2 regions of the Anoxybacillus sp. B2M1 genome follow, and region 1 is predicted to be linked to the other one. Evidence: riboswitches for the same ligand, from Rfam matches in the RefSeq annotation. Region 1 holds a riboswitch; the other holds the start of a gene.
The links. Region 1 has a riboswitch for cobalamin ahead of GFC28_RS09465 (ribonucleoside-diphosphate reductase subunit alpha). Riboswitches for the same ligand answer to the same signal wherever they lie in the genome.
Positions count from the first base shown of each region.

Region 2: it holds a riboswitch for cobalamin, as region 1 does, so the genes downstream of both, GFC28_RS04315 ((2Fe-2S) ferredoxin domain-containing protein) here and GFC28_RS09465 (ribonucleoside-diphosphate reductase subunit alpha) in region 1, are expected to answer to the same signal.

Region 1 is NZ_CP015435.1:1,962,902-1,970,627, forward strand. It holds gene GFC28_RS09445 (ketopantoate reductase family protein) at 1-495, opposite strand, end outside; gene GFC28_RS09450 (YbdD/YjiX family protein) at 653-856, opposite strand; gene GFC28_RS09455 (carbon starvation CstA family protein) at 849-2,927, opposite strand; gene GFC28_RS09460 (hypothetical protein) at 3,247-3,708, shown strand; cobalamin riboswitch at 3,854-4,050, shown strand; gene GFC28_RS09465 (ribonucleoside-diphosphate reductase subunit alpha) at 4,176-6,416, shown strand; gene GFC28_RS09470 (ribonucleotide-diphosphate reductase subunit beta) at 6,434-7,474, shown strand; gene GFC28_RS09475 (hypothetical protein) at 7,455-7,679, shown strand; gene GFC28_RS09480 (TerC family protein) at 7,689-7,726, opposite strand, start outside.
Region 2 is NZ_CP015435.1:880,479-888,204, reverse strand. It holds gene GFC28_RS04340 (DNA topoisomerase III) at 1-450, shown strand, start outside; gene GFC28_RS04335 (GNAT family N-acetyltransferase) at 595-1,029, opposite strand; gene GFC28_RS04330 (phasin family protein) at 1,427-1,717, shown strand; gene ubiB (2-polyprenylphenol 6-hydroxylase) at 1,755-3,431, shown strand; gene rraA (ribonuclease E activity regulator RraA) at 3,917-4,396, shown strand; cobalamin riboswitch at 4,461-4,651, shown strand; gene GFC28_RS04315 ((2Fe-2S) ferredoxin domain-containing protein) at 4,782-5,171, shown strand; gene GFC28_RS04310 (energy-coupling factor ABC transporter permease) at 5,168-5,908, shown strand; gene GFC28_RS04305 (energy-coupling factor ABC transporter substrate-binding protein) at 5,912-6,196, shown strand; gene cbiQ (cobalt ECF transporter T component CbiQ) at 6,193-6,906, shown strand; gene GFC28_RS04295 (energy-coupling factor ABC transporter ATP-binding protein) at 6,923-7,726, shown strand, end outside.

The DNA.
Region 1 (7,726 bases):
AAACAGATCATCAAGTCTTTTCACCCTTTCGGTAATCTCACCTGACCATTCACCGAACTTGACAGTGTGAGTAGGACTTGATTGAATAATCGTTCCATCTTCTGCAAGGGTTGTTTCAATAAAACAAAGTCCTCCCAATACGTTTTCTTTTCCAAACTCCTGCCAAAGCAAGTCCATGTGCGCAATACCATTTAATAGCGGTAAAATAAGCGTTCCTTCTCCTACATATGGCTTGACATCGCGAATGGCTTCAGGCAAATGATACGCTTTGTTAGAAAAAATGACAACATCAAACGGTACTGCTTCCTCTGCGGCAACAAGCAGCTTGGAAGTTAGCTGTGCGTCACCATGGACACTACGAATGACAAGCCCTCGTTTTTCTAATTGCTGTTTTCTTTTTTCGCGAACAAGAAACGTGACATCTACTCCTTTTTCCAGCAGACGACCGCCAAAATAACCGCCGACTGCTCCAGCCCCCACTACTAATATACGCATCTTTGATTCCTCCTTAGCAGATTGGATGAAACGTCCCTAAACCGACAATCCTTCACCGATAAAACAAAATAAAGGCTCCATAAAAAAATCCTATCATGTTCTCTGGCATTTCTAAACAGCAAAGAAAGAGAAAAGGGAGATCAGAATCCCCCTTTTTTCAGCAACACCGAGATACTTTTCCACCTTTGGCGTTATATCTTGCATCTTGTGCCTCGCAAAAAAACTCCTTTCGCGACTTAATCGGTTCTCCCGGGTGATGCGTTTTCATATGTTCAACATAACGTTCATAATTCGGCACCCCAACAAGCAAATCGAAAAATTGCCGCCGATATTTGATCATATTTGCTAGAAGCTTACGCATAATGCTTAACCCCATTTCCATCATCCCGTGGAATATAAGGAGCTTCTTTAAGAGGTGTTGCTTTATTATTCAATACTTTAATCCAAATGTTAATCGACGAAATGAGCACAGCTAAAACGACGAGCATAAAAATGCCGCATAACGCTGCATCTACATAATCATTCATAATAATTTGCCGCATTTGCGCTTCTGTCGTCGCTGGTGCTAAAATATTGCCTTCTTTTAGCGCATTTCTGAATACTTTCGCATGTGATAAAAATCCAATTTTAGCATCCGGATGGAACAATTTTTGAAATCCAGCTGTCATCGTTACAACTAATAGCCACACTGTTGGCACTAACGTTACCCATGCGTATGCCTTTTTCCCCATCTTAAATAAAAGAGTCGTTCCTAATAAAAGGGCGATACCAGCAAGCATTTGGTTGGCAATACCAAACAGCGGCCATAATGTATTGATTCCGCCAAGCGGATCAATGACTCCTTGATAGAGGAAATATCCCCATCCGAGTACACATAAAGCCGTTGCAATAATATTGGCCGGCAATGAATCGGTTTTAGCAAATGGTTTATAAAAATGTCCGATAATATCTTGAATCATGAAGCGGCCAACACGCGTTCCCGCATCAATCGTCGTTAAAATAAATAGCGCTTCAAATAAAATCGCAAAATGGTACCAAAAAGCCATAAATGCTTTTCCACCAATCACTTTTGAAAGGATCACTGCCATCCCAATAGCCAAAGTCGGTGCACCGCCTGTACGCGATAAAATCGTTTGCTCCCCTATATCTTTGGCCAACTCTGTCAATGCGTCTGGGGTAACGACAAATCCCCAAGATGAAACCGTTTGGGCAGCCTGGACTACATCTGTGCCAATAGCAGCTGCTGGACTATTAATCGCAAAATAAACCCCTGGTGTTAGCACGCATGCCGCGACAAGAGCCATTACCGCTACAAACGACTCCATAAGCATCGCCCCATATCCGATTGGGCGGGCATGGCTTTCGAGTTCGATCATTTTTGGCGTCGTTCCGGAAGAAACAAGAGCATGGAATCCAGAAACAGCTCCGCACGCAATGGTGATAAATAAAAACGGGAATAAATTTCCTGAAAATACAGGTCCTGTTCCATCGACGAATTTGGTCACAGCAGGCATTTGCAAATCAGGTGCAACAACAAGAATACCAAGCGCTAGACCAACGATCGTTCCGATTTTAAGAAAAGTGCTTAAATAATCGCGCGGCGCTAGCAATAGCCATACAGGCAACGCTGAAGCCACAAATCCATAAGCAATCATTAAAAGAGCAATTGTCTCCCCTTTAAATGTAAACATATTGGCTAATGTCGGATGTTCAGCCACATGCTGTCCCGCAATAAGGGAAACAATCAGCAGAACAAAACCGATCAATGAAGCTTCCCCTACGCGGCCTGGCCGCAGATAGCGCATGTAAATTCCCATAAAAATCGCAATCGGAATCGTTGCCGCAATGGTAAACGTTCCCCACGGGCTTCCTACAAGCGCTTTCACAACCACCAACGCTAACACGGCTAATAAAATAATCATGATACCTAAAATCCCAAGCATCGCAACAAGCCCTGTGAAGGAGCCCATTTCTTCTTTAATCATTTCACCAAGTGACTTTCCGTTGCGGCGCATTGAAGCAAACAAAATGACAAAATCCTGTACCGCACCTGCTAGTACCACACCGACTACAATCCAAAGCGTGCCCGGCAAATATCCCATCTGTGATGCCAAAATGGGGCCAACAAGCGGGCCAGCTCCTGCAATAGCAGCAAAATGATGTCCGAATAACACCCATTTATTCGTCGGCACATAGTCTTTTCCATCATTCATCACTTCAGCTGGTGTTTTGCGATTATCATCCAGCTCAAATACTTTTCGCGCAATAAATTTGCTATAAAAACGATAAGCCACTGCATATACACACACCGCTGCCACAATGAGCCAAATCGCATTAATCGTTTCACCGCGGTGCAGAGCCAATACCGCAAAGCCAATGGCTCCAATGATCGAAATCAATCCCCAAATCACGATTGATTTAACCGCTTTCAAAATCCTCTCCCCCTTTGCACTAAAAAATTATCCTCTACTCACAGTGATTATACTAACTATTCTGAAAAGTTACCCAAATATTTTCTTAACATGAACAAAACTAGACATAACATGTCAAATTACACACCTAACATGCACCATTTTCAAATTCCCGATCTCAATAGGAACAAAATGTATATTTTCAATAAAATGTAATTATATAAACTGTAAAAAGCGGAAATGATAAAAATAAGGCAGGGCTCTTTTTCTATATACGAGGCGATATAGGATATAGTCGATGATCAACAAATAAAATCCATTAGTAAAGGGTTAAGAAAACGTGAAAGCAATTGAACGGTTGTTATGGAGTATTGCTTTACCAGGATTCGGACAGCTTTTGAATCAAAAGTATTTCAAAGGAACCATCTTTATTTTATTAGAATTTATTGTAAACTCTCAATCCCGATTTAATGAAGCCATTCGCCTGAGCTTTTTGGGAAAAACAATCGAAGCAACCCAAGTCATTGATTTTCAATGGCTTATGTTTTATCCATGTTTGTATTTTTTTGCAATGTGGGATGCTTATAAAGATGCTGACGGTGGTCGCTCTCCTTACGCTTTTCTTCCATTCGTTTTTTCAGCTTATTTTGTCACAGTTGGACTGATGTACTCTTCCCGCGTTACCATCTTCGGCATTTTTTTTGGACCAATTTGGCTGCCAATGCTCTCAGTTATTCCTGGTGTGCTCACCGGTTTACTGATTCGCTCGCTGCTTATTAAATTTCTCCCACTTCAAAAATAAACGCGCCGATCGAGCGCGTTTTTTATTTTTCCACTTCAGAAATATTATAGTTGAATTTTCCATTGATTTATTATATGATGATACCAGCGCAACTAACAAACACAATATATTGTATCGGAGAACAAAAACAAAAACTATATATAGTAGAACAAACCACAAGTAAAGGTGTCCCTTAGGACTTAATAGGGAATCTGGTGTAAATCCAGAACTGCCCCCGCAACTGTATGTGCGGACGAAATGGAAGCTCCACTGTATACGAAAGCTTATACGGCGCGTATACGGGAAGGATCCAAAGTAGGAAGAAGCACAAGTCAGGAGACCTGCCTTGCTTGTTTCGTTTCACATTCTTCGGGGAGGGAGAAGATGAAGCGATGGTTTAAGAAGGGAAGTTTTATTCCTTTTTATACTATCGTTTCATCCACTCAATCCGGAGTGGATTTTTTTATTGGAAAGAGGAGGAGCCGATAATGACGTTTACTTTTCAAACCGTTTCTCAAGAAGAATTGATTGCCTGGATTCATGATCTTACAAATGAATTTCCTCATCTAGACACATCCGAATATATCAAGCGTGTGCTTCGCATGATTCAAAACAAAGACACTGCGTCCTTCGAACAAATGGCAAATGATTGCATTCTTGAGGGACTTTCATATATTAGCGAAGCAGAACCAGACTGGACCTTTGTTTGCGCCCGCATTTATTTACAGAAGCTTTATCACGAAGCAGCTCAAAATCGCGGTTATCATCCAAAAGAACGCTACGGTGATTTTTACGAGCTGGTCGCTTCTCTCGTTTCCAAGGGAGTTTACAACCATTCTTTGCTTGATGATTATGAAAAAGAAGAAATTAAAAAGATTGGAGCGATCATCAATCCAGAAAAAGACAAGCTATTTACCTATATCGGTCTCCGCACGCTTGCAGATCGCTATCTTGCCCGTGATTATGAAAGAAATTTATATGAACTGCCGCAAGAGCGCTTTCTCATCATCGCGATGACATTGATGGCCAAAGAGCCAAAAACGCAGCGACTTGCCTTTATCCGAGAAGCATACTGGGCATTAAGCAATTTATATATGACGGTTGCCACTCCGACTTTAGCCAATGCAGGAAAAAACTATGGTCAGCTATCAAGCTGCTTTATCGATACGATTGATGACAGCTTGCAAGGTATTTACGACAGCAATACCGATATTGCTAACCTTTCCAAGGCAGGAGGCGGCATTGGCGTCTATCTCGGAAAGATTCGCAGCCGCGGCAGCGATATTAAAGGATTTAAAGGGATTTCATCCGGCGTGATTCCATGGATGAAGCAATTGAATAACACCGCTGTCAGCGTCGATCAGCTTGGCCAAAGAAAAGGAGCCATCTCTGTCTACTTAGACGTGTGGCATAAAGATATTTTTGCTTTTTTAGATGCCAAATTAAACAATGGCGATGAACGGATGAGAACACACGATTTATTCACAGGCGTTTGCATCCCTGATTTATTTATGGAGCAAGTAGAAAAACGCGGAGATTGGTATTTATTTGATCCACACGAAATACGACAAATCATGGGATTCAGTCTAGAAGACTTTTATGATGAAGAAAACGGGGACGGCAGTTTTCGTCAAAAATATTGGGAATGCGTTCAAGAAAAGCGCCTTTCAAAAGAGAAAGTTCCAGCTATTGAAATTATGAAAAGCATTATGCGCAGCCAGCTAGAATCAGGCACACCATTTATGTTTTATCGCGATGAAGTGAATCGAAAAAATCCGAACCCCCATCTCGGCATGATTTATTGTAGCAACCTTTGCACTGAAATTGCCCAAAATCAAAGCCCGACCGTGATGGAAAAACAATATGTAAAAGATGGAAAAATCATCATTGAAAAAATCCCTGGCGATTTTGTCGTCTGCAACCTATCGTCGATCAATTTAGCTAAAGCCGTTATGGACGATGTGCTTGAACGGCTCGTTCCTATTCAAATGCGCATGCTTGATAACGTGATTGACTTAAACCAAATCCCTGTTTTGCAGGCACAGTTGACGAATCAAAAATATCGGGCTGTCGGACTAGGCACATTTGGATGGCATCATTTGCTCGCTTTAAAAGGCATTCGCTGGGAATCAGAAGAGGCCGTTCACTATGCGGACGAGCTTTATGAAAAAATTGCTTATCTCACTATTCAAGCAAGCATGGAGCTTGCTCAAGAAAAAGGCAGTTACCCAGCGTTTTCTGGATCTGATTGGCAGACAGGGGCCTATTTCGATAAACGTGGCTACAACACTTCCAAATGGATTCATCTGAAAGAAAACGTAGCTAAACATGGAATGCGCAACGGCTATGTGATGGCGATTGCTCCCAATGCTTCGACATCGATTATTGCCGGCAGTACCGCCAGCATTGATCCGATCTTTTTGAAGATGTATGCCGAAGAAAAAAAAGATTATAAGATTCCAGTTACAGCGCCAGACTTAAACGAAAAAACAACTTGGTACTATAAATCAGCCTATCATATTGACCAGCATTGGAGCATTCAACAAAACGCGATGCGGCAGCGCCATATTGACCAATCGATCTCATTCAATTTTTACGTAATGAACACCATTAAAGCAAAGGATTTATTAGCCCTTCATCTTGCCGCTTGGAAATCCGGTTTAAAAACAACCTATTATGTTCGTTCAACATCAAGCAACATTGAAGAATGTGAATCATGCGCAAGTTAATATAAGGAGGAGTTATGATGACATCTGCTTTAACGAAACGAATCATTATGGACCCTGAAGCGCCCAACCGTTCCACGCGAATCATCAACGGACGATGCTCGAATGTGCTCAATTGGGACGATATTGCCTATCCGTGGGCATATGCTAAATATAAACGAATGCTCGCCAATTTTTGGACACCGTTTGAAATTAATATGTCCCAAGATGTCAAGCAATTTCCATTATTAACCGCACGTGAACAGGATGCTTTTTTAAAAATTATCGGCCTGCTAGCCTTGCTTGACAGCATTCAAACAGATTATGCAGGAAAGGTTGCTGATTACATTACCGACTCAAGCATCAACGCGCTGATGATCATGCTGGCTCAACAGGAGGTCATTCATAACCATTCTTATTCTTACGTGCTTTCTAGCCTCGTTCCAAAACAAAAGCAAGATGAGGTATTTGAATTTTGGCGAAATGAGCCTATATTGCGGAAAAGAAACGATTTTGTCACAAACGGATATAAAGAATTTGCCGAGCAGCCAAATGTAGAAAATTTATTAAAATCCATTGTCTATGATGTCATTTTAGAAGGCTTATTCTTCTATTCCGGCTTTGCTTTCTTTTATAACTTGGCACGCAATCAAAAAATGGTGGCCACAAGCACTATGATTAATTATATTAATCGCGATGAACATATCCATGTCGACTTATTCGCAAAAATATTCCAAGAGGTTCTGCGCGAATATCCAGAATATCGGACAGATGACTTAGCGGCATTTGTTCAGCAAACCTTTATTCAAGCGGCCGAATTAGAAATCGAATGGGCGAGCTTCATGATCGGCCATGATATCGAAGGCATTCATCTTGAGGATTTACATGATTACATTAAATTTTATGCGAATGTCCGCTGCCACCAGCTTGGTTTCGAGCGTCCATTTGAAGGCTATCGGACAAATCCGCTCCGCTGGATTAAAGCCTATGAAGAAGTAGATCTCGGAAAATCTGACTTTTTTGAACAAAAATCGCGACAATATACAAAAGTGAATGTCGATAATGGCTTCGATGAGCTCTAACAAAGCATCCGCCAATCATTCATGGCCGATGAGCCAGCAAACAAAATCCATTAAACATCCTGTCATTTCTATTTCTGCATCAGAAGGACTGAAACGCTTGGCAGACAAGAAACACAGCCGAGCGCAAACACAAATCAAACCAAGGCGTTCACGAATAGACAAAAAAGCCTCCCTGCCGGATCAAAGCGTTTCGGCAACAGTCTAAAGCCGCCAATCAATGATTGGCGGCTTTAGCTTCCCCTTTATTATTTT
Region 2 (7,726 bases), 1.1 Mb from region 1:
GCAAAATGGGAGCAGCGTTTAAGCGAGATTGGCGAAGGAAAAGCCTCTGCTTCCCTATTTATGGAACAAGTAAAAAAGCTGTCGATAAAAATCATAGAAGATGCAACAGCGATGGCGAAGGATTGGAATTTCTCAGGATTCGATACCGCTTCTATTCAGCGTACAACATCGAAAGCAACGCTTGGCAAACCGATCGGCCCATGCAAGTATTGCGGCGGAACAGTCATTGATAAAGGAGAGTTTTATGGCTGCGCGCATTATGCGAAAACAAAATGCTCATTTACGATCTCAAAGGTGATTCTCGGTAAAAAGATTTCACAAACGAATGTAAAAAAGCTTCTGCAGCACGGAAAGACAGATTTAATCAAAGGATTTAAAAAAGGGGATCAAACATTTAATGCCCATTTAGTGTGGAATGAGCAGGAAAAAAGAATTACTTTTTTATTTTAACATTATCCACCAAGAAGTCTCCCGTCTCTTTAACGGATTGTAGGTGGGGGAGGCTCATTGCAAAATATTAAAAAATGCTTGCTCTTTTTCTACCCGGCATAGCTGAGCACGTGCCGGGTAGAAAGCAAACTTAAGCAGCAACCATTAGCAATGGCGAAAGATTTCCATAAACTGATCTGGCTCATGCAGCACTTCAAATCCGAACGGCTGGTAAAGACCATGCGCATCCTTTGTCACTAATAAAAAGCGGCGGATATTGAGAAGATCCGGGTGCTGCAGGACACATTCTACCAGCCACTTGCCAAGCTCTCTGCCGCGATAGGCTTCATCAATAAAAACATCGCATAAATAGGCGAATGTCGCTCCGTCAGTAACCACGCGTGCAAATCCAATCTGTGTCTGGCCGTGAAAAAGAGAAAAGCATAGCGAATGTTCAATCGATTTGATAATCGTTGTTCGTTCCCTTTGATTGGCCCAATAGGACTGAGCCAGAAACTCGCATACGCGGTCCATTTGAATGAGGGCACGATTAGTGGAAATCATCATATCATTTCGTTTATATTCAACGACTTGAAACAAAGCGTTTCCTCCTCCCTATTTCGACGAATTATAAGCGATTTTAAGAAAAAAGGCAATGCTGGGTACTGGGAAAAGGAAAAAAACAACAGATTTGGGCAGTCTATCATATATCGCTTTTGTTTCCTCCCTCTTATTGGTGTAAGAGCTTCATGCCTTTGCGTGACAAGGACGAACCGAGCCGCCGACTCCTTCAATCAGATGATTTATTCGGCGTTTATAGCCCGTTTGGTGGAACTTTTCTATTGCTAAAGGCATGATGGATTCAAAGCAACGTCATTTTATGGTGAAACAGAAGGCACAGATGTTTGACAGGAGCGAAATTCAAAGGTACATTGAAGCTAACAAACACGAAATGCAAAAGATGTAAAAAACACATAATGAAGGAGGAAGGATAAGAATGGATATGATTAGAAAAATGTTGGCGTTTGGGCTTGGTTTGGCGTCTGTCAGCAAAGAGCAAGCAGAGAAATTGGTGGATGAGCTAGTGAAAAGAGGAGAATTATCTTTAGAAGAGTCAAAAGATGTAATTGATCAATGGATTCGGCAAAAGGAAGAAGGGAAAGCGGAGTTTCAGCGCGCTGTGCGTGAGCAGCTTAAACAAATGCTCGATAAACTTGATTTAGCTACAAAAGAGGATATTCGCCAATTAGAAGAACGAATTCAACGCTTGGAGCAGAAAAACGAGTAAATAAAAAGATTTTGGAGCTGCAAAAGGAGACAGACCAATGGCCGGAAAAAGGATGCGTCATGTAAGTCGTTATCGGGAGATCGCTGTCGCTTTGATTCGCCATGGCTTTGGGATCGTAGCGGAGGAAATCGGGTTTTCCCAGTTTCTTTCTCTTCCACAAAGATTATTTTTCGATGCGCAGGAAAAGAATGAAAAAACAATTGGAGAACGAATCAGGCTCGTGTTACAGGAGTTGGGTCCAACTTTCGTGAAGCTGGGGCAGATTGCGAGCACGCGTCCGGATTTAATTCCTGGCCCTATTATTCGGGAATTGGAAAAGCTGCAAGATCAAGTTTCTCCTTTTTCATTTGCCGAAGTCGCACGAACAGTTCAAGAGGAATTAGGAAGTGATGTGGATCGATTGTTTCAACAGTTCGAGGCGGTTCCGATTGCGGCCGCTTCGATTGGACAAGTTCATCGAGCCATCTTGCATTCAGGAGAACAAGTCGCTGTTAAAATTCAGCGCCCGAATATCGCCCATATGATTGAAACGGATTTAGAAATTCTGCAAGATTTAGCGATTCTCGCTGAGCGCCGCCTTTCATGGGCCGCGCAATATCAAATCGGCGATATGGTTGAAGAATTCTCGCAATCTCTTCGGGCCGAGCTTGATTATACGATTGAAGCGAGGAATGCTGATAAAATTTTTCAGCAATTTAAACAAGATCCTAGCATTTATGTTCCAAAAGTATTTTGGGAGTATTCAAGCAAAAAAGTGCTAACGATGGAATATGTGGAAGGCATCAAGCTTAACGAGTTGGAGCGGCTGAAGGAAAGCGGCTATGACTTGAAACGTTTGGCCGAACGTCTAACGAAGGCCATTTTGCAGCAAATTTTAAGAGAAGGGTTTTTCCATGGAGATCCTCATCCCGGCAATCTATTCGTATTGCCGGGGGAGGTGATCGCTTTTATTGATTTTGGGATGACCGGGCGTCTGACGCCAGATATGAAATATCACTTTTCTTCGTTAGTGATTGCTTTAATGCGTCATAATACAGACGGAATTATAAAATCGCTGTATCAAATGGGGCTTGTTCCTGAGCATGTCGATGTATCGCGATTGCATGAGGATATCGAACAATTAAGAGAGAAATACTACAATGTTCCGCTCAGCCAAATCAGTCTTGGCGAGGCGCTTCATGATTTGTTTCATGTTGCCTTTCAACACTCTATTCGCATTCCGAAGGATTTAACCCTTCTGGGGAAGGCGTTGCTAACAGTGGAAGGCGTAGCAGAGCAGTTAGATCCGGAGCTGAACATCCTCAATATTGCTGAACCGTTCGGCCGCCAACTATTAAAGGAGCGATTGCATCCTAAGCATCTAACCGAAGAAGTATGGAAGCGCGTGTTCAATTATGGAGAAATGTTGCTGGATCTCCCTAAGAACGTGAAGGAGTTAACGGCATTTATTAAACAAGGAAAGCTGCATTTGAAAATGGATATTCCTGAATGGCCGCTTTTTTTAAAAAAATTAGATCAAATTAGCAATCGCTTATCCTTCAGTATTGTGCTGCTGTCCTTCAGCATTATTATGGCAGGGATTATTATTGGCGCTTCTTTAGGTAGGCAATCGACTTTACTCTGGAAAATTCCAGCGATTGAGATTGGGTTTGGTATCGCCTCTTTGATGTTTTTATGGCTGTTATATTTAATTTATAGATCAGGACGGTTTTAGCTGTTGACCTAATCGCTGGTGGTAGATTCACTTGTTTTATTCTCGTGCTGTATAAAATGGAGAGCCACGGCCAGAAGATAGGCCGCTGACTTGTCTCGGTCACGCCAAAGCGTGCTGTCGAAACCTGCTTATATAGGGACTGCCTGCAGAGGCTCGACTAGAATGTGTTACGATAATAATTTTATGTAAACAATCAGGTGTGCTGATGATCCAATAAAAACCATTGGCATTACTTGATTCCCAGCTTTTCTGCCGTAGTCGGCAAGCAAATGACTTGCCGACTGGGCATGCATATGGCGGAAAAGCTTGTGTCTAGCTCAATCATTCCATATTTTTAGTAAAATGATCATCCACACTTGCGGGAAACCATATTAGTTCTTCTTATTTCACCGTTCCTCTGTTTTTTTTGACGGATTTTGCAGGATTTTTTTTCAAAATGTCAAAAGGATTTAATAGACAAAGAAAAATGGGGGAAGGGAAATTAAATGAAGACAGCAGATTTATGTGATCAATTTTTGTCGGAGCTGCAAGTGTGCCAATTACCGTTGCATTCTTATGGCGGAAAAACAGAGTTTTCCGGACCGATTGCCACTGTTGAGGTATTCGAGGACAATGTGCTCGTTCGCGAAGCGCTAGAAACCATTCCGGCAGGCACGGTGTTAGTTGTTGATGGAAAAGGTTCGCGAAATTGTGCATTGCTCGGAGATCGTCTGGCACAAATCGCTTGTGAACGAGGACTTGCAGGCGTGATTGTCCATGGTTGCATTCGCGATTCAGCTGAAATTGCGCAAATGCCGCTTGGCGTAATCGCTCTTGGGACATGCCCTGTCAAAAGCAAAAAAGAAGGGAAAGGGGCGCGTGATCGCGTTCTTGAATTCGGGGGCGTACGTTGGGAGCCGGGCGCGCATGTGTATGTTGATAGCGATGGAGTTGTTGTCGCTAAAACAAAACTGTTCGAAAAATAAAAATGGTTGACTTTTTTCGAAAATTCATCATATCATTGTGGAGGAACAACTAAATCATTGAATCGTTTGCTAAAGCAAGTAAGGTGCCTTTCTCTATTGGGACAGGCTTAAAAGGGAAGTACGGTGAAAAGCCGTCACGGTACCCGCCACTGTGATGAGGAGCTTCATTGCATCATGTCACTGAAGGAAACTTCGGGAAGGCGCAATGAAGCGATGACTCTAAGTCAGGAGACCTGCCTTATTTGCTCGGCCGGATACCTACGGGATTATAGGTAGACGTGCGGGGGAATGGTATACATATGCATTTGTGATTGGCCGTATGCATTTTTCTGCACCTCTATCGATAGAGGTGCTTTTTTATTTCATCAAAAAGGAGAGGATCGGTGTGACAACGTGGAATTTAACTGGAGTAAAGCATCACGTATTGATCTGTAACGGCGGCAGCTGCATGCGAAAAGGCGGAGAGGAGGTGACAATCGCCATTCGTGATGAAATTGCGCGGCTGGAATTGGACAGCACTGTACACACAACGAGAACGCGCTGCAATGGCCGCTGTAATGATGCGTGCGTAGTAATCGTGTATCCGCAAGGAGTTTGGTACAAGGGGGTGACGCCGGATAAAGGAAGAGAGCTTGTCCAAACACATTTAAAAGATGGTGATCCTTTAAAAGATATCGTCACCTATCAGTATGGAGAAGATGGATTATCGATGTGCCATCCAACAGCTGCGGTTGGCATTACTAAAAAAGCTAGCATCAAGGAGGAGAGGGTATGAAGCAATGGAAGTTTCTGTTGCTGCTATGTGGCCTTGTTGTTTATTTTACTGTCAATAGCGGCACACCAGCCTATGCTATGCATATTATGGAAGGATTTTTGCCGATGAAATGGGCGCTATTTTGGTGGATTGTTTTTCTGCCGTTTTTCATCGCAGGAGTGCGATCGCTAATGAAGATCACAAAGCGCCATCCTGAATTAAAATTGTTGATTGCGCTTTCAGGAGCTTTTACCTTTGTACTTTCGGCGTTAAAAATCCCATCGGTGACAGGAAGCAGCTCCCATCCGACTGGAGTCGGGCTCGGGGCCGTCTTATTTGGTCCACTAATAATGACGGTGATGGGGAGCATCGTTCTGTTATTCCAGACGTTACTACTGGCGCATGGGGGATTGACGACATTAGGAGCGAACGCGATGTCAATGGCGGTATGCGGTCCGCTAGTAGCATACGGGGTGTATCGTATAGGAAAAAGGTATAACATTTCGCAGCGATTTGTCATTTTTTTAGCCGCTTTTCTTTCTGACTTGGCCACATATGTAGTTACATCATGGCAATTGGCGCTTGCTTTTCCCGATACAACAGGAGGAGTAGTAGCTTCATTTCTTAAATTTGCCGGAATTTTTGCGATTACGCAAATACCGCTCGCGATCACCGAAGGGCTGCTGACTGTTGTTGTGTGGAACTTTTTATCTACTTACAGCAGTCGAGAGCTGAATCAACTTCAGAAAGGAGCCTAGCAGATGAAGCGAAATCTATTGCTTATTGTTCTTGCTTTTGTATTAGCTGCCGCCCCCTTGCTATTGGTTCGCCATTCGGATTTTAGCGGTACAGATGATCAAGCGGAAAAAGCGATTCAAACGATCGTCCCGGATTATAAGCCTTGGTTTGAGACGATCTTTTCACCGCCGGGCGGGGAAGTGGAAACATTGTTATTTTCTTTGCAAGCCGCGCTTGGCGCCGGGGTGATTGGCTATATTATCGGCGTTTATAAAGGTCGAGCCGGTCGAAGAGATGAAGCGGAATGATTCGGCATTTTGACATGATTGCCTATCATAATCGTCTGCGCCGTCTGCGGCCTGAACAAAAGACTTTATTCTCTTTTCTCTTGCTTTTGAACACTATGGTAGGAAGCAGAGGAACGCATCTTTTTATTATTTTCTGGCTAGCCATATGGACGATTGGGTATGCAGGTGTTTCTTGGAAAGTATATGTAAAAACGTTGGGAATGGTCATCCTTTTCCTTTTAATTAGCTGGCCGATTTTGCTTATTTCCCTTGATTCATGGCACATATCCGTGAATCGAGGAAATATTCCGGCAGCAATCGATGTATCGCTGCGCTCCATTGCAGCATGGTCGTGCTTATTTTTCCTTTTAGTAACAACGCCGTTTCCAGAGTTGCTCTATGTATTAAAAAAACTGAAAATACCATCCGTTATGATTGAATTACTATTTTTTATGTATCGATTTGTCTTTGTGTTGGAGCAGGCGGCGGAGGAATTATATACAGCGATGAAAGCCCGCAACGGCGGCAGTCATTGGCGGCATGGCGCCATGCTTATTTTTCAGCTTTGGCAAAAAATATGGGACGCTTACCATGCTTTATTGCTCGCATTACGGGCGCGCGGGTTTTCCGATGAGCTTGTCTATATTCAAAACGAAACGTGTGGTGTATGGAGCAAGCGCTATATTGTAGAGGCGATTGCCGGAATGGGGGTACTCATATGGATGCGATGATCGAGAGGAAAAAAAGATGTTGAGATTAGAAGAGGTGTATTACCAATATCCTCATGGCCAAGAAGTGCTGAAGGGAGTGTCTCTTCAGATTTTCACAGGGAAAAAATATGCGCTTATTGGCCATAATGGCTGTGGGAAAACGACGTTATTTTTGCATATGAACGGGCTGTTGCGCCCCAGTCGCGGATGCATCTATTGGAAAGAGCAAAAAATGGATGACCGGCGCCAAACGATTCAACAATGGCGCCGAGAGGTAGGCATTGTTTTTCAAAATCCAGAACATCAGCTTTTGGCTCCTGTTGTGAGAGATGAATTAGCCTTTGGCTTGCATCAGCTGGGGCTACATGAAGCAGAAATCAATCAGGAAATCGACAGAACGGTTCGTGAATTTGGCCTGCAATCATGGATGGATAAGCCTGTCCACCATTTAAGTCTCGGCCAAAAAAAATGGCTGACTCTTGCTTCGGTGATGGCCATGAGGCCGCATTTGCTAGTGTTAGATGAACCGACAGCCTATTTGGATCTCTTACAAACAGAGCGATTGGTAGAAAAAATCAATGATATTTATCAAGCAGGAACAACGGTATTCATTGCGACTCACGATTTTGACTTTGTTTTGAAATGGGCTGACATCGTTTTTGTGATGCATGAAGGGCAAATTGTGATGCACGGGGAGCCTCAAGAGCTGTTTGCGCGGCCGAGCATACTGCAAGAATACCGTCTCGGCATTCCGCTGCTTGCTTCCGTTTGGAACGCCCTTTTTCCCGAAGACGCAAAAATCCCTCGCGATATTTGCGAGCTGAAGCAACGATTAGGCGAA